One region of the Alteromonas sp. KUL150 genome, then DNA from elsewhere that is predicted to be linked to it. Evidence: predicted binding sites of a transcription regulator. Region 1 holds the regulator's gene; the other holds the start of a gene.
What was found. Region 1 encodes sigma-54, which starts transcription at its own class of promoters, with help from an activator protein. Its sites were predicted from a motif close to GTTGGCACGNNNNTNGNNT; they were not measured.
Positions count from the first base shown of each region.

Region 2: a site for sigma-54 is predicted at 2,603-2,621, ahead of GVO62_RS02220 (FlgO family outer membrane protein). Genes of this name have one in related genera too.

Region 1 covers NZ_BLIJ01000033.1:57,505-65,174, forward strand. Annotated here, with positions in the region: gene mgtE (magnesium transporter) at 1-27, opposite strand, end outside; gene GVO62_RS07410 (HPr family phosphocarrier protein) at 197-469, opposite strand; gene rapZ (RNase adapter RapZ) at 469-1,314, opposite strand; gene ptsN (PTS IIA-like nitrogen regulatory protein PtsN) at 1,403-1,846, opposite strand; gene hpf (ribosome hibernation promoting factor) at 1,860-2,147, opposite strand; gene GVO62_RS07430 (RNA polymerase factor sigma-54) at 2,178-3,659, opposite strand; gene lptB (LPS export ABC transporter ATP-binding protein) at 3,733-4,458, opposite strand; gene lptA (lipopolysaccharide transport periplasmic protein LptA) at 4,461-5,012, opposite strand; gene lptC (LPS export ABC transporter periplasmic protein LptC) at 4,981-5,559, opposite strand; gene kdsC (3-deoxy-manno-octulosonate-8-phosphatase KdsC) at 5,556-6,104, opposite strand; gene GVO62_RS07455 (KpsF/GutQ family sugar-phosphate isomerase) at 6,105-7,085, opposite strand; gene GVO62_RS07460 (calcium/sodium antiporter) at 7,088-7,670, opposite strand, start outside.
Region 2 covers NZ_BLIJ01000011.1:22,535-30,204, forward strand. Annotated here, with positions in the region: gene GVO62_RS02205 (alcohol dehydrogenase family protein) at 1-626, shown strand, start outside; gene GVO62_RS02210 (chalcone isomerase family protein) at 713-1,324, opposite strand; gene GVO62_RS02215 (hypothetical protein) at 1,462-2,190, shown strand; gene GVO62_RS02220 (FlgO family outer membrane protein) at 2,746-3,402, shown strand; gene GVO62_RS02225 (FlgO family outer membrane protein) at 3,407-4,171, shown strand; gene GVO62_RS02230 (FlgO family outer membrane protein) at 4,181-4,906, shown strand; gene mnmC (bifunctional tRNA (5-methylaminomethyl-2-thiouridine)(34)-methyltransferase MnmD/FAD-dependent 5-carboxymethylaminomethyl-2-thiouridine(34) oxidoreductase MnmC) at 5,031-7,091, opposite strand; gene GVO62_RS02240 (Kelch repeat-containing protein) at 7,081-7,670, opposite strand, start outside.

The DNA.
Region 1 (7,670 bases):
GTATTTAGAAACAAGCGCTTCTGCCATAAGGCGTTATTCCTATAGGGTGAAAAAATAAACGGTGCAGGCGTTAACGCCTAAGTGGCCGTAGAGTATCGCAATTATAATGATCCTGTCATGACAATTGCATAGCTTTTGCGCAAGATTTGATAAATACCAGACTGAAAGTATATTAAGTAATCAATTAGACGTGTGACTACTCGTCTTCATTAAACCTGCCTTCTATTAACTGCTCGATAGCAGCAAGCGCGTCTGTGGCATCAACACCGTCAACAATAACATCGACTTGCTCACCCTGATGACTTTCCAGCATCATTAAGCCAAGAACACTACTGGCGTCGGCTTCCTTGTCGCCTTTTTTCAGAATGATCTTGGCGTCAAATTGATTTGCAAGTTTAACAAGCTGTGTAGCTGCTCTAGCATGCAGGCCGAGCTTGTTTACAATAGTGAGCGTTTTTTGAATCGTCATTATTGGTTTAACTCCCTATGGCGAATTTGAACATCTGGATGAATTTCGCCGAAGGTTTTAGATAAAGTCTGAGCGATATATACCGAGCGGTGCTGCCCGCCGGTACACCCTATTGCGACGGTGACATAGCTTCGGTTGTTGCGCTCTAAATGAGGTAGCCATGTGGTTATCAGGTTTTGAATTTGCCAAATGAACTTGGTTACCACTGGTTGTGAGCCTAAGAAGACTTCTACCGGTGCATCAAGGCCAGTAAGGTGCTTAAGGTCGGGCTCCCAATGAGGGTTTGGTAGAAAGCGTGCGTCAAAAACATAGTCGGCGTCTTTTGGTATACCGTGTTTGAAGCCAAATGATTCAAATACCAATACAAGACGAGAGCTTTTTTTACCAAGAATGCGCTCTCGAATTAACTCCGCGAGTTGATGTATTGTTAGCTTATCAGTATCTAAATACAGGTCTGCTCTTTCTACAATAGGCGCAAGTAGTGCAGATTCGGCTTTTATTGCCTCAAAAAGTGATTTGTTAAGTTTGGCGAGAGGATGAAGACGACGGGTTTCGCTAAAGCGTTTGACGAGTACATCGTCGCTTGCGTCGATATAAACAATCGTCATCGACCAAGATGAGGGTAGATAATCAAGTATCTCGACTAGGTCATCAGGGTTCTTAGGTAAATTTCTGACATCAATACTCACCGCGACTTGATCGTATTCATCAACAACCGTGTGAGTGAGGGTAGGGAGTAGATTTACCGGAATGTTGTCAACACAGTAATAGCCTAAATCTTCTAGTGCTCGTAGCGCCACAGATTTACCAGAACCCGAACGACCACTGATTATAATCAGCTTCACCTCATTTCTCCCTAATAGACTGGTTTTATCTTGTTTGCGTTATCGATTGAAACGGCTCAATTGCCCAAATACAAACGGGCATTAGAAATTAACATAATGCAGAGAGGATCTCATCGCTCTTTGTAGCGCGGCGTATTGCCTTAATCGTCTCTTTGTCGCTCAGTTTACCGGCAACTGTTGCCAAGGTTTGTAAATGCCCTTCGGTTTGCTCTTCAGGAACCAGTAAAGCAAAAAATATATCTACCGGCTTTTCATCTAAGGCGTCAAAATCTATAGCCGGTGTACAGGTTACGACAATTGCAATTACTTTATCGAGACCCGCTAAACGTCCGTGAGGCAAGGCAATACCGTTACCGATACCCGTGCTTCCCATACGCTCTCGAGACATTAGACTGTTGAGTACCGTCGCCGAGTCGATGTTCTCATTATTTTTGGCGGCAATATCTGCGATTATCTCAAGAATTCGTTTTTTACTATTACACTGAACCGCACATTCAGTGCGGTCCAGACTTACGATGGCTTGTATGTCCATGCTTAATTAACTACTAATGTTTTTTCAGTTTTTCCTTATGCTTGATTACTTGCCGGTCGAGTTTATCAACCATGCTGTCAATCGCCGCATACATGTCGGTGTTTTCTGAGGATGCGAATACTTCTGCGCCACTTAAATGAACAGTCGCTTCGGCTTTTTGATTTAATTTTTCAACGTTCAGGATGACATGCACATTAGAAATGTGATCAAAGTGACGTTCAAGTTTGCTGAACTTCGTATCGACATAATTACGCAAAGAGTCGGTGATTTCGACATGATGACCAGTAAGGTTGATTTGCATATTTCGTCTTCCTTATATTATAGAGCCCGTTTAAATAAGGCTTTTGCGTTGGTTCGACGGCGGGATCGATAACGATTCCCGGTATTTTGCTATTGTCCGCCGAGCGACTTTTATGCCTTGCTCGGCCAACAATGAAGCAATCTTGCTATCACTTAGCGGCTTGCTAACATTTTCAGCGGCCACCAGCTTCTTGATCAATGCTCGAATAGCGGTGGATGAACACTCACCACCAGACTCTGTCGCAACGTGACTTGAAAAGAAGTACTTCAGTTCAAAAATACCACGTGGTGTGTGCATGTATTTTTGCGTCGTCACACGAGAAATAGTCGATTCGTGCATATCTACCATTTCTGCGACATCATTTAACACCATTGGTTTCATCATTTCCGGGCCGTGCTCGAAAAAACCCATCTGCTGCTGCACAATGCAATTCGCAACCTTCATCAGGGTTTCATTGCGTGACTCTAGGCTCTTTATGAACCACTTGGCTTCTTGCATGTGTGAGCGGATGAATTGAGAGTCGCTACTGTTCTTTGCACGACGACTCATCGCAGCGTACTGTTGATTCACGCTTAATTTAGGCAGGCTGTCGGGGTTTAATTCTACCACCCAACGACCATTCTTTTTGGCGACTGAAACATCAGGAATAACATATTCAGGCTCTTTAGTAACTAAAGCACTACCTGGGCGAGGATTCAAGGTTTGTAACAAACGCATAGCCTCACGCAGCTGATCTTCCTTCAGGCGACTCTTACGCATTAACGTGCGATAGTCTTTGCTACTAAGAAGGTCAGAGTACTCTTCGATTAACTGCTTCGCTTCAGCGAGCCACGGCGTATCGTCTGAAAATTGGCGAAGCTGAACCATTAAACACTCTTGAGGTGTCCGTGAACCAGAACCAATGGGGTCGAACATTTGAATACGCTTTAATACGCACTCTACTTCGTCCATCTCTATAGGCTCTTCTAAGTCATCATCGTTTACCGCATCAAGAATTTCTTCAAGAGAGACGGTTAGATAGCCAGATTCATCAATCGAGTCAATAATCGCCGTTGCAATTGCCCGGTCAGTTTCCGAGAAATGGGTCAGGCGCATCTGCCAAGAAAGGTGTTCTTGAATATCGTCAGTAGTTTCGCCTTGGAAAATCTGTTCATCATCACTTGATGGACCTGGCGCTGGCGCTGAAGATGCGGAATAATACTCATCCCACGTACTGTCGATAGGCAACTCGTCAGGGAGATCGTTTTTTTCTAACGCATCTCCGGCTTCCAGGGTGTCGCTTGATGCAGTAGCAGACGCTTCTGATGCTCCATCATCATTATCGAGATTGTTCTTTTCTGATTGAGGCTCGTCATTACCTTCCTCAACTTCTAACAGTGGGTTAGAGTCAAGCGCCTCTTGAATCTCCTGTTGAAGATCAAGAGTAGACAGCTGCAGCAATTTAATAGCCTGCTGAAGCTGAGGTGTCATGGTAAGTTGTTGGCTAAATTTTAGCTGTAAAGATGGTTTCATCTACGTCTTATTTAAATGCTCTAAATTGAATATACCAGAGCGAAATTGAAAAATGACAATTCGGTTACATTAACTATAGCCTGAATTGTTCGCCTAGGTATACATCCCTTACTTTTTGATTACTTAAAACCTGTTCCGCTGTTCCTTGCGCAATAAGCTCGCCATGACTCACAATGTACGCTTTTTCGCAAACATCCAATGTTTCTCGTACGTTATGGTCAGTGATAAGGATACCAATTCCTCTATCACGAAGATGTTGTATTATCTTCTTTATATCATTAACTGATATTGGATCAACACCAGCGAATGGTTCGTCTAATAAAATAAATTGTGGATTTGCCGCTAACGCTCGTGCTATCTCCACCCGGCGTCGCTCACCACCCGACAAACTCATACCCGCACTATTACGTATATGGTTGATATTAAATTCATCAAGTAGTGCGTCAGCTTCTTCTTCTTGCTGGTGTGAATTTAAATCTTTACGAGTTTGCAAAATTGCCATGATATTTTCGTGAACGGTCAACTTTCTAAATATTGATGCCTCTTGTGGAAGGTAGCCAATTCCGCGGCGTGCGCGCTCATGCATGGGTTGATGAGTGAGCTCGTTTTCGTCAATTTCAATCTTGCCTTTGTCCAGGGGTACCAGACCTACAATCATATAAAACGTGGTGGTCTTACCAGCGCCGTTTGGACCAAGAAGACCAACAATTTGCCCTGTAGAAACAGAAAGGCTAACGTCTCTCACCACTTGACGAGATTTATAAGCCTTAGCAAGGTTAGTTGCGCTAAGAGTGGCCATGGCTATTTGTTGTCCTCACTATCTTTGTCTTGCTTTTTCGATGTTTTACGAATGGTGTCAGGCGTAAATACCGTCGTAACGCGACCTTCACCATCTTCTCCGCTGCCGCCAGTAGCAAGCAATTGCTCGGTAATCATATCAAATGTAATGTTGTCACCTTGCACTTTACTCGTGTCTTGCTGAAGTTCGGCATTGCCAGCGAGAGAAATGGTGCGGTTAATAACCTCGTAACGAATTTCATTGGCTTTTGCCGAAACAGGCGTGCCGTCTTCTAAAGTTTGAGAGTAGCTCGCCGGTTTGCCTCTAGCGATGAAAATTTCACGACCGCTACCTTCACTGGCGATAACTTCAACTTCGTCCGCTTCAATCAGTAGTGAACCCTGTGTGATGAGAACGTCTTCTTTATAAAGTGCAGTCTTGTTTTTCCCATCAATAAACTGGGTGTTTGAACCTATTTTTATGGGCTGCGAAAAGTCGTCTTCGCTCGCGATCACCGCACCGCTAGCGATGGCAAGAAAAAGGCTAGTTGCTAGGGGAATAAGTGGTTTGTACATGATCTAATAGCTCGTATTCTTGTGTGCGTAAATTCGCGTTAAACCCATTGCTCAAAATAACGTACTGAGTACCTTGTATTTCAACGGGCTGGTCAGAAGTCATTTGTTTGGTGTCCAAATTTATTTGAATATATTCGGTTGATAAGCTTTGGACAAAATCATCGCTCGTTTGGTTCTCAATAACAACGCGATTTTCCAGCTGAATAAGCTCGTTGTTGTAGAGTGTGCCTTCTTTAGCCGTAACAACCCAAGGAGACGTTGCATTTTCGGTATAAAGGGTATATCTAGGTTGTTGAAACAAGACAAAACCTAGTTGGTCGTAATGCTCCATTGATTCAGCAAAAACCTTATGGTTCAGCTCCCCCTCTTGATTGTAGAGGGTCGTGGTTAAATTTTTCGCTTTATAAGTGGGCTTTAATGCGTCATTTTCACCACTGCTCTGCGCTTCTGGCTCCTCTTCCATCCATGTTGGTACATACATCAACATCGCTAGAATAAAAAGCGAAGATATACTGAGTCCTAAGCGATTAAAGCCAAATTGGCTCATACACTTGCTCCGAATATTTCATTCGCCACACCCTTGGCTTGTAAAATGGTGTCCGATATTTCACGAACCGCACCAAACCCCCCCGGGAGTGTGGTAATCCAGTTGGCTTGTTTAGCGACAAAAGGATGCGCATCGGCAACCGCAATCTTGACTGCTACATGCTTAAACATACCTGTGTCAGGCATATCATCGCCAACTGCTGCCACGTCATCGGCATTTAGTTCGAGATTTTCCATTAGTGCGCTCAAAGCCTCGGCCTTGTTTTCCTCACCTTGAATAATGTGCGCCACATTCAATGCTTTCATTCTGTTTTCAACAATGGCTGAACGACGACCCGTGATGACAGCGACATTAACATTATGGCTTACCAAGGCTTTGACGCCGTAGCCATCTCGCGTATGAAAGGCCTTTAGTTCTTCGCCCGCATTGCCTAAATAAATTCGGCCATCTGAAAACACACCATCCACATCACATACCAATAATTTAATCTTCGATAGTTGAGTGAAAAGTGTGTCATTCATTTCTGTGTATAAGGTTGCTGGCATTTATAGCACTCCCGCTTTGAGTAGCATATGCATATTAAAGGCTCCCACGGGTATGCGCTGAGAATCTGTTACCATAAGCGCACTGATTTTATGGGCTTCCATCAAGTTAAGCGCCTCTACAGCGAGTTGCTCAGAAGTGGTTGTTTTACCGCCTTTTGTCATTACACTTTCAACCGAGGCACCGTGAACGTCAATACGAGCGTCTAGAATTCGGCGTAAATCACCGTCAGTGAATACACCGGTAAGTGTACCATCAGAGGCAACAACGCCCGTCATCCCAAGGCCTTTTTTGGAAATTTCAAGAAGTGCGTCAGCCACTGAAGCATTCAAACTAACAAGCGGAATATCGCTACCAGTAAGCATGATGTCATGCACTTTAAGCAACAGCTTTCTTCCTAGACTCCCCCCCGGGTGTGACAATGCGAAATCGTCAGACGTGAACCCTTTCTGATCGAGAAGAGCCACAGCAAGCGCATCGCCCATAACTAAGGTGGCCGTGGTGCTTGATGTAGGGGCTAGGCCTAATGAGCAGGCTTCTTTATCCACACTGATATCGAGCACTACATCAGCGTGTTGGCCTAATGAACTTGACGCGCTGTTTGTCATCGCTACCACTTGAATTCCCAGTCTTTTAACGACTGGCAGCAAGTTGACTAATTCGTTTGTTTCACCAGAATTAGAAATAGCTAATAAAACATCACCCTTACTCAACATTCCCAAGTCACCATGATTGGCTTCACCAGGGTGCATGAAAAAAGCGGGTGTGCCTGTACTTGCCAGCGTGGCAGCGATTTTGTTTCCTATATGCCCAGATTTCCCCATTCCGCTAACAACAACTTTTCCCTTGCAGTGGTATAGAATATCGCATGCTGCAATAAAATTGTCGTTTAAACGTTCTGCAAGGTTCGCTATAGCGTGCGTTTCAATGTCGATAACGCGTTTTGCTGAGTCGATATAGTTCATCTGAGTTTGTGTATTCATGATTATCCGAACAGCCAGAATTGGTAGCCAATGAAGCAAGCAAGAAGTATAAATCCATTCGTTCTTGATATTGTACGCTTACCGATTAAATCAAAGCTGAACAAGAATAGCAGTAGCGTTAGTCCAAGCATTACGTACATATCTCGATTATAGACATCTGGATCCAACAAGCCTGGCGCTATTAACCCCGGCATTCCAAGTACGGCGAGCAGGTTGAAGATATTAGAACCAATAATATTACCAAGGGCTAAATCATCCTCACCTTTGAGTACGCCGGCAATGCTTGCAGCAAGTTCTGGAAGGCTGGTGCCAAAAGCAATGATAGTTAAACCAATCACCAAGTCAGATATCCCCATATACCTTGCAATTTCTACAGCGGAGTTCACCAAAAAATGTGCACTCAGGGGCAAAATGACCAGACCCACACCAATCCATATAAGCGCAGATGTATTTGAAACGCCTTTAGGTATTTCGTCAGCTGTTTCAGCTATCAATGGGTCTTCTTTGTCTACTTGTAGCGACAGCCAGGCCATCATGGCTAATACAAAAATAAACAGAGCAAGTAGAATAATGCCCTCGTAAGAC
Region 2 (7,670 bases), on a different contig from region 1:
TCGGAACCATACCTTGCGCTTATGGCACTGCTGAAAATATGGTCCATCGAGCTGGCGTTTCTAAAGGCGAGCATGTTTTGGTGACTGGGGCTTCCGGAGGCGTAGGTTCTGCGGTTGTGCAGTTAGCTAAACGCCGTGGTGCGAAAGTTACTGCCGTTGTAGGTAAAAATAAAATGGACGTACTTAAGGAAATAGGTGCAGACCGCGTTATCGAACGCAATAGCGACCTAATTGAAGTGTTAGAAGAAAAGTCGGTTGATGTAGTGATCGATAACGTTGCAGGTGAAGGATTCAAACAAATGTCCGTGGTTATGAAACGCGGTGGTCGCTTCGCTTCATCCGGCGCTATAGCAGGGCCAATAGTAACCCTTGATATGCGTAACTTTTACTTAAAAGATCTCACCTTTATTGGCTGCACTGCGTGGGATGAACCGGTTTTTCCTAATCTTGTTTCATATATCGAGCGTGGTGAGATAAAACCTATGTTAGCTAAAACCTACCCGCTGGAAGATATCGTGACAGCACAAAAAGATTTCTCCGAGAAAAAGCACGTAGGTAAAATTGTGTTGCTGCCACCTGAGCAGACAGATGCGCAACAAACGTATATTGCTAAGTTAAATCGCTAGCTCGGTACTGGAAGAAAACGTGCGCGAATGGCAAATGCATAGCATATGGCGACGCTAACCGCATTTGCCTTGCACCTATAATTAGCCTAGTTCACCAAAATGTTTTGTACTAAGTCTTCTGTATCTACAATTGGGTCTTTGCCAAACCATATGGACCACAAGGCGTCAGCCAACGCTTGGTTTTCAGTTTCGACAACTAGGGTATTGTTGAAAAATACATTAAGCTTCTTTTTAGAAAGTCGTGATAACGTAAGGGTTGAATGCTTCTCTACTTCATCCTGAAAGCCAGAGGATAGTCTTTGGATATCTTGTTTAATCTTACTCAGGTCAGAATCAGCGTTATTTTGTTCAATACCCTGCATGAGAGCTTCTTCTATTTGCTCTCGTGTCACATTCCTCAAGAACTCTAGTTCAATGCGCTGTTGTGTGTTTGCATTCAAGATGAACGTTATAAGCGAATCTTTAGTAGGGAAATCACCTTTAGGCTTTTCCATGAAGTGGCTCAGTCTGTAGACGTTAAAGAAAAAGCGTTTTTTAATTGTTGTACCACTTAACGAAAGGGCACCAGGAATGTTTATTACAGTGTTTTCACCCGAATCGTTATGGGAATATGACGAATCAGTCGCCGCAACTACCGACAAAGAAAAGCAAGACATAACTAAAAAACTAAAAACGCGGCTAAAAATTACTTGCGACAAAATTGTTCCTCTGAAAAAGCTGTTGAAATAGGTAACAAGGGTAATACTAATATCGTTAATAACAGTTAACGGCTACTTACGATCAATTTCGATACTTTCTCAGTACGAAGATAAGTGATAATAAAATAGAGATTCTCTTGAAGTTTATACGTTTTCTTCTTTTCGTTCCCCTTATTGTTACTTTGAGTAAACAAAGTCATGCAGATTACCTGCAAGGATGTGATGACCCCGAGTATCTTGAGTATATCGAGCAGCGTTTTGCGTATCTTGAATCAAGGAATCGTCGATTGCTTAATGATACATTGCAAGATTATCAACGAAATTTGTCGAACAACAGCAACCCATATAAGGTGCTGAATAGCTTAAGCCGGCACATAAAATATAGCGCGCAGTTTGAGCCTATTGAGATAGCAGAATTGAAAATAGAGCGCGCGTTCGACTACGCAAACAAAATGAGCATTGAACAACAAATTGCGGGCGACGTTTACGATGGTTTTAGCAGTGAAAACCACTACGTAGATATTGCAAGAGCATGGATTGCCTACCGAAAAGGCAACGTCGAGAAAACATTTTACGCCCTTCATAATTCAATAAATGATTTAGATTCTGCGTTACTAAGCGCTTTTGGTCCAGACTTTGATTTGGTGCGTCAACTTTATAATGATGGTTATGTTGAACCGGTAGTCACATACATCAAAAAAACAGAATCGTTCTGGACTGGAAAACGACCGGATGCATTGCGCGGGGCGTGGCTCGGTATGATAAACGCTGGCTGCAAAATACAGTTTGACTCTATTGATACGATAAAAGCTGAACAATTAGGCATTGGCGCTATCAACGTTCAAAAAGCGCTCGGTCTGGATTGATAGCAGTATTAAATAACGAGTCACAAAAGCGCAGCATCTTCATTCACACCATAACAAGCCCTGCCATTAAAAGCTCTGCGTAATTTTTAACTTAGCTACCGTTTACGAAAAATATATAAAGCAGCATTGGCTCGAAGCTGGAAGGATGTCAATAGAGCCGTTGGCCACAAAGTTCAAAGATATCCCCAAGGTGGAAAATGTCAGATGAGAGCGGCATGTCAATCGGCAAAAGCGGCAACAAGTTTCCGTCTTTTTCGTCGGTTAAATCAATCTCTCCTCAAGGAAGATTGCAGAGTATCGATTTGTGTAGGACCTAGCTATGCATTCAAGCACGCATAAAAGTTAAAGATTTAAGCTTGCCATAGGAAGGTAGTCCGTTATCGAAATCACCTGTATTTGAGTAGCTACATTGCTTGGTGCGATTATTGCAATCCAGCGTTTAAAATGATTAATGAAAATGTCAGCCTTTTAGGCTGCGCAGCGCTTAACATCGGCTTTTGCGTATTTAGGCGATGATAATTTGACGTTTTTTAGCGGACATATCTAATGAATCGTATGATAAATAATGCCTCTCACGCTTTTTTGACAGGAAGTATTAGTGGATTAGTAAAAGTGCTGTGGTGTGTCGCACTTTGCGCGGGTTTGCTTGCGGGTTGCTCGACGCTTGAAGAGCCAAAAAGCCAATTTGCGCAAACCAATACCGGCGACGTATCGGCATTAGGTAATGTGGAATATCACACGTACATGTTGGCTAACGAACTTTTTGCTGATGTGGGTCCAGCGCGTCAGTCTCGCTATGCAGTAGTCGGCTTCGTGCCTGTCGATAGCATGAAATACAGCGCTGACCATCAACACCCGTTAATGTTGTTGGGTCATCAGCTTGAGCAGGGAATGATTACTGAAGCTACGAAAAGAGGCTTTTCTACTCAAGAATTTAAGCTTTCGAACGATATAATTGTTAGTGACGAAAGCGACAGAGTGTTAACACGCGATATCGACCAGTTGTCAAATGTTGAACGCGTCGATTTTTACATTACCGGCACCATGGTGTATCAAGAATCTGGTGCGGTGGTTAATGCTCGAATTATTAACGCTAGAAATAAAAACATTGTCGCTGCGGCAACACGTTTTTTCCCGGCCGAGCTGTTTTGGCGGGAAGAACAGGTAACAACCCGAAACGGCAAGTTATACAGAACCGAAGGTACGAGGTAACCCCATGAAAAGACGAAATCAATACGCGGCGCTTTCGCTTTGTGCTTCACTGCTCAGCGTTAGCGGGTGCTCTATGATGATGGGGGAAGAAGAGGTAGCCGAACAAACGCCTCAGCGTCCGGCTATGAATGTGATTGATATAACTGCCGCCGACCGTGCTCCTGCTAAGCCAGTTGATAGCACCAGTGACGCCCAGTCGCAGGGTATGGATGCTTACGGCGCTATCGGTCAACCCCCGTTGTATTCGAGTGTACAGGGCGCGTACAAAGGCCGACCTCTAACCAAGCACATTGGCGACTATGTGAAGAACATGACGCAAGATTTAATTGCCAATATGGAATACGTGAGCAACAAAACACCTATCGGTGTGACCCACTTTGCTTTACTAGATACCGACTTACAAAAAACGGATTTGCTTGGTCGTCAGATGGCGGAATCGTTTGTTCACGAACTGCATAAGTTCCGCGTGCCTGTTATCGACTTCAAAGCAACTGAGTATATTCGCATTACTGACGACGGCGACTTTGTATTGAGCCGCGATTATTTAGAATTGAGCAGCAGCCTGCCTATTGAATACGTGTTAACCGGAACAATGACCAAGCATCAAGGTGGCGTGTTAGTTAACGCACGTATATTAGGTATGGAGTCACGGGCGGTAGTGGCTACGGCACAAATGTTAGTGCCGTTCTACGTCGTAGATGCACTTATTCCAAGTGACGGAAGCCAGCGAAATGGCATGCGCGATGGCGTTAAACTAAGTCGCGGCTAGGAGTTCACAATGGTGTTTGTAAAGAAGTTAATCCCGAGTGCCTGGCTTGCAGTTGGCGTTATGCTAAGTGGGTCTATAGCAGGATGCACCAGCACAGAATCTATAGGCTCGTTTTGGTTAGGTGAAGACGGTGAAATTACACATGACGCCGAACCTGTTCCGGTGCCTAACCGTTCAGGATTAGTTTACACTCCCGACTCGCGAGACAGGCAATACCAGCAGCATGTGGAGGTAGAGCCGGGCTATAAAGACCCGTTACACCATGGCTATTCACCTTCACAAACTCATAAGCGTTTAAATGATTACGCTTCGCAGCTAGCGATGGAATTAATGGACAATGCTACCCGTCTTACTCAGCAAGATATGGTGGGTGTGGCGAGCTTTGTTAGGCTTAACCAGTCGTTGAGTGATAGTACCGTGCTTGGCAATCAGCTCTCAGAGTACCTTATTGCCGAGCTGCAAGATTTTGGGTTAGCGGTCGTCGACTTTAAGCTTGCAGGTGGCATTACAGTAACGCCTGTCGGCGATTTCGTACTCACTCGCGATGGTACGGCGCTCGCTAAGCAGGTTGAAATGGATCATATTGTAACCGGCACCATCATTGAAGATGACAGAGGCGTGCGTGTAAACGCGCGCATTGTGTCGCTGGAAAATAAACAAGTGGTGGCAAGCGCCAACGTATACATTCCTGCGTTTATCGTGATGGATTTAAATAAAATGGCTAGCGTAAACTAGCCATTTACTTCCTTTGCACTCTGTTTTCGAAAGCGAATTCCTTTCATGTTCGCTTTAAATCCTCTAAACATCTGATCTTTTGTGTCTAGGTACAGGAAAATTTTCACAAAGACCTCTCCGTTTATTAACCCTGACTTCTAATTGCTTCGCGAGTCATAAAGCGGCTTGTGTTTACAGCATTAAGCAGATCGTTGCTTAAAGGCAGCGGTTCTTTGCACAAACTGCTCACCAAAACTTCTGCCATTAAAGGCGCTGTGGTTAACCCTCGTGAGCCCAAGCAAGTAAGGGTGGAAACTACACTATTTGGCAATACTGGCGAGGCGTTCAACGGCTTGCCTACGCCTAACATAGCGTAGTCTTCTTTCAACGAATCAAAATCATGTAATGCACCCACAACAGGCTGGTGGTCTGGCGAACCCAAGCGCGTTGCCGCTCTGGCTTTACCGTCGTGTTGTAATGCCTGAACTATGCTGGTGTTTGCCAGTGCCTGTACGTGTGTAGCAAGGTTCGTTTCAGTTTCATCGCTTCGCACTTCGGTGCTTAAGTCGTTTTTAACGTAAGTTGAACCCAAGGCATGTCGACCGTCGAGCGCGGGCGTCATATAGCCCTTGTGGCACAACACGGTGTTGAGCTGTTCAATCGGCATTTGGGTGGGGATAGCTTCAACCTGACCGCGAACAGGGCGAAGAGAAAGGCTGTCAAAATCGCTAGCGTTTACCGCACCTGCACCAAGGGCAAGGATAAGGTGATCGGCAGTAATAACTTCTTCACTCTCAGCGCTACCTAAGTTAAAACGAATCCGCACCCGCTGCTTTGTTGTCTCAACTGTCTCATGAGATACATAGGTATGATTGGGTTTCAGCTCGAGTTTGCCACTTTGAAGTGCTTCCTCAATCATGGTGGTAACTAGCTGTGGAGGAGAAATCCAACCGCCCAAGCCAATGTATAGGCCAGAGTAGGGAAGAGCTAGGTTAGCGATATCGCTCACTTCTTTGCTGTCCACGGGCTTAATCAAAGCATCTGGCCATACGTCGGCAGCAGCCAATTTATTTTGGCGATCTGCTACCTTGTCGTTAAAGCTTAGTTGAATAACGCCACAGAAATCATGGGTAACGTCGGCTAGGCCACAGGCTTTTGCATGTTCAATAGTGTGGTCGTAGGCTTGCCTAGCATACAAAAAGCTGTGCGCCTGAATGCGGCTGGCAATACTTGCTTCGCTGTGAAGCTGCGGGTAAAAGCCGCCTTGTGGGTTGCCAGAAGCGCCGCTTGCAAGGGTGTCACCATCAAAATACAAAGTAGTGCAAATGCCGCGTTTTACTAAAGCCAGGCATGCCGTAGCTGCTGCAAGGCCGGAGCCTACTACTGCGACTTTACTTGTTTTATCTAAACTGCCGTTAGCGTACCTGTAATAGGGGCCAGTAGGCAGGCGAAGTTTATGCTGTACATTCTCGTTGTCTTGGCTGAAAACGCCGGTCAACATGTCGCGCTTACGGCCAAAGCCATTGCGTTTTTTTATGGTAAAGCCCACACCGGCAAGCCCACGCTTTACGATGCCCGCAGCGGTAAACGTGCCAAAGGTTGTGCCGGTTTTTGACAAACGAGCCATTTGGCTAAACAGAGCATCGGTCCACATATCAGGGTTTTTGCTTGGTGCGAAACCATCTAAAAACCAGGCATCGATTAGTCCATTTACAGGGGAGTGCCACTGGGGAAGGAGTTCGTGAACATCACCAATCCATAAGTCGAGGGTGGTTGAGTGGCTATCGAAATGCAAGCGATGGCACCCCTCAAGGCCCATGGGGTAAAGTGAAGCGAGTGCTTCCGCTTCGTCTTTAAGGGCAGGAAAAGCTTCTAGCGCACGCTGCATATCCTGTTGAGGCAGGGGAAACTTTTCCGTGGTAATAAAATATAGGCGCTTTAACGGATGGTCAGGGTTTGCAGCTCTAAATTCATTAAAGGCACGCATGGCGACCAAAAAGTTCAGCCCAGTTCCAAAACCTGTTTCGGCGATAACAAAAGTAGGGTTGCGCCACTGTTGCCAGCGCTCAGCAAGGTCGTTGCCTGCAACAAAAACGTGTTGGGTTTCATCAATTCCGCTGTCGTTAGAAAAATAAACGTCGTCAAAATGGTCGGCGACAGGCGTACCGCTCTCATTAAAATGAACCTGTGCATGCTTAGATTTCACTGTTTATTTTGCTCCGTATATGTCGTTTTGGTGTTGGCACTTTACTTTTCACGACTTCAACAGCTTGCCCATCCGATGGCTGTTTTGAAACGTCAGAGCGCGCTTGGCTTTTAGATAAACAAGGCCCTTCTGCGAGTGTGGAAAAGTGCGAGATTACTTTACTGGTCACGTGCTGTGCGCCAAGCATACCGCCAATGGTGATCCAAGTACCGTTAATGTCAATTAATCCGCGGTGATCCATCGTAGGCGCTTCAGCTTCTGTTTTCGATATAGCCCAAGTTTCTTTTGCAATATCAAAGGTCCATATGGCGCCATCTGCAGTTGAAGGTTTACCGTTATAGCCAATGCCATTGTAGTTGTACGGATTAGTCGAACCGCCCACAAAATAGATTTTATTGGTGGCCTCATCGCCCGCAGCGGCCATGCGATAGCGCGCAGAACCTGTTGGATGCTGAAGCGTACGCCAATCAATCTTGAAAGGGTTTTCCTTGTCAATTTTACCTTTAAAGCAGGCGGTTTCCGCAACGAAACTCCGGCGTTTATTACTGTGGGGTGTTACTGATACACCGTCACAAATTA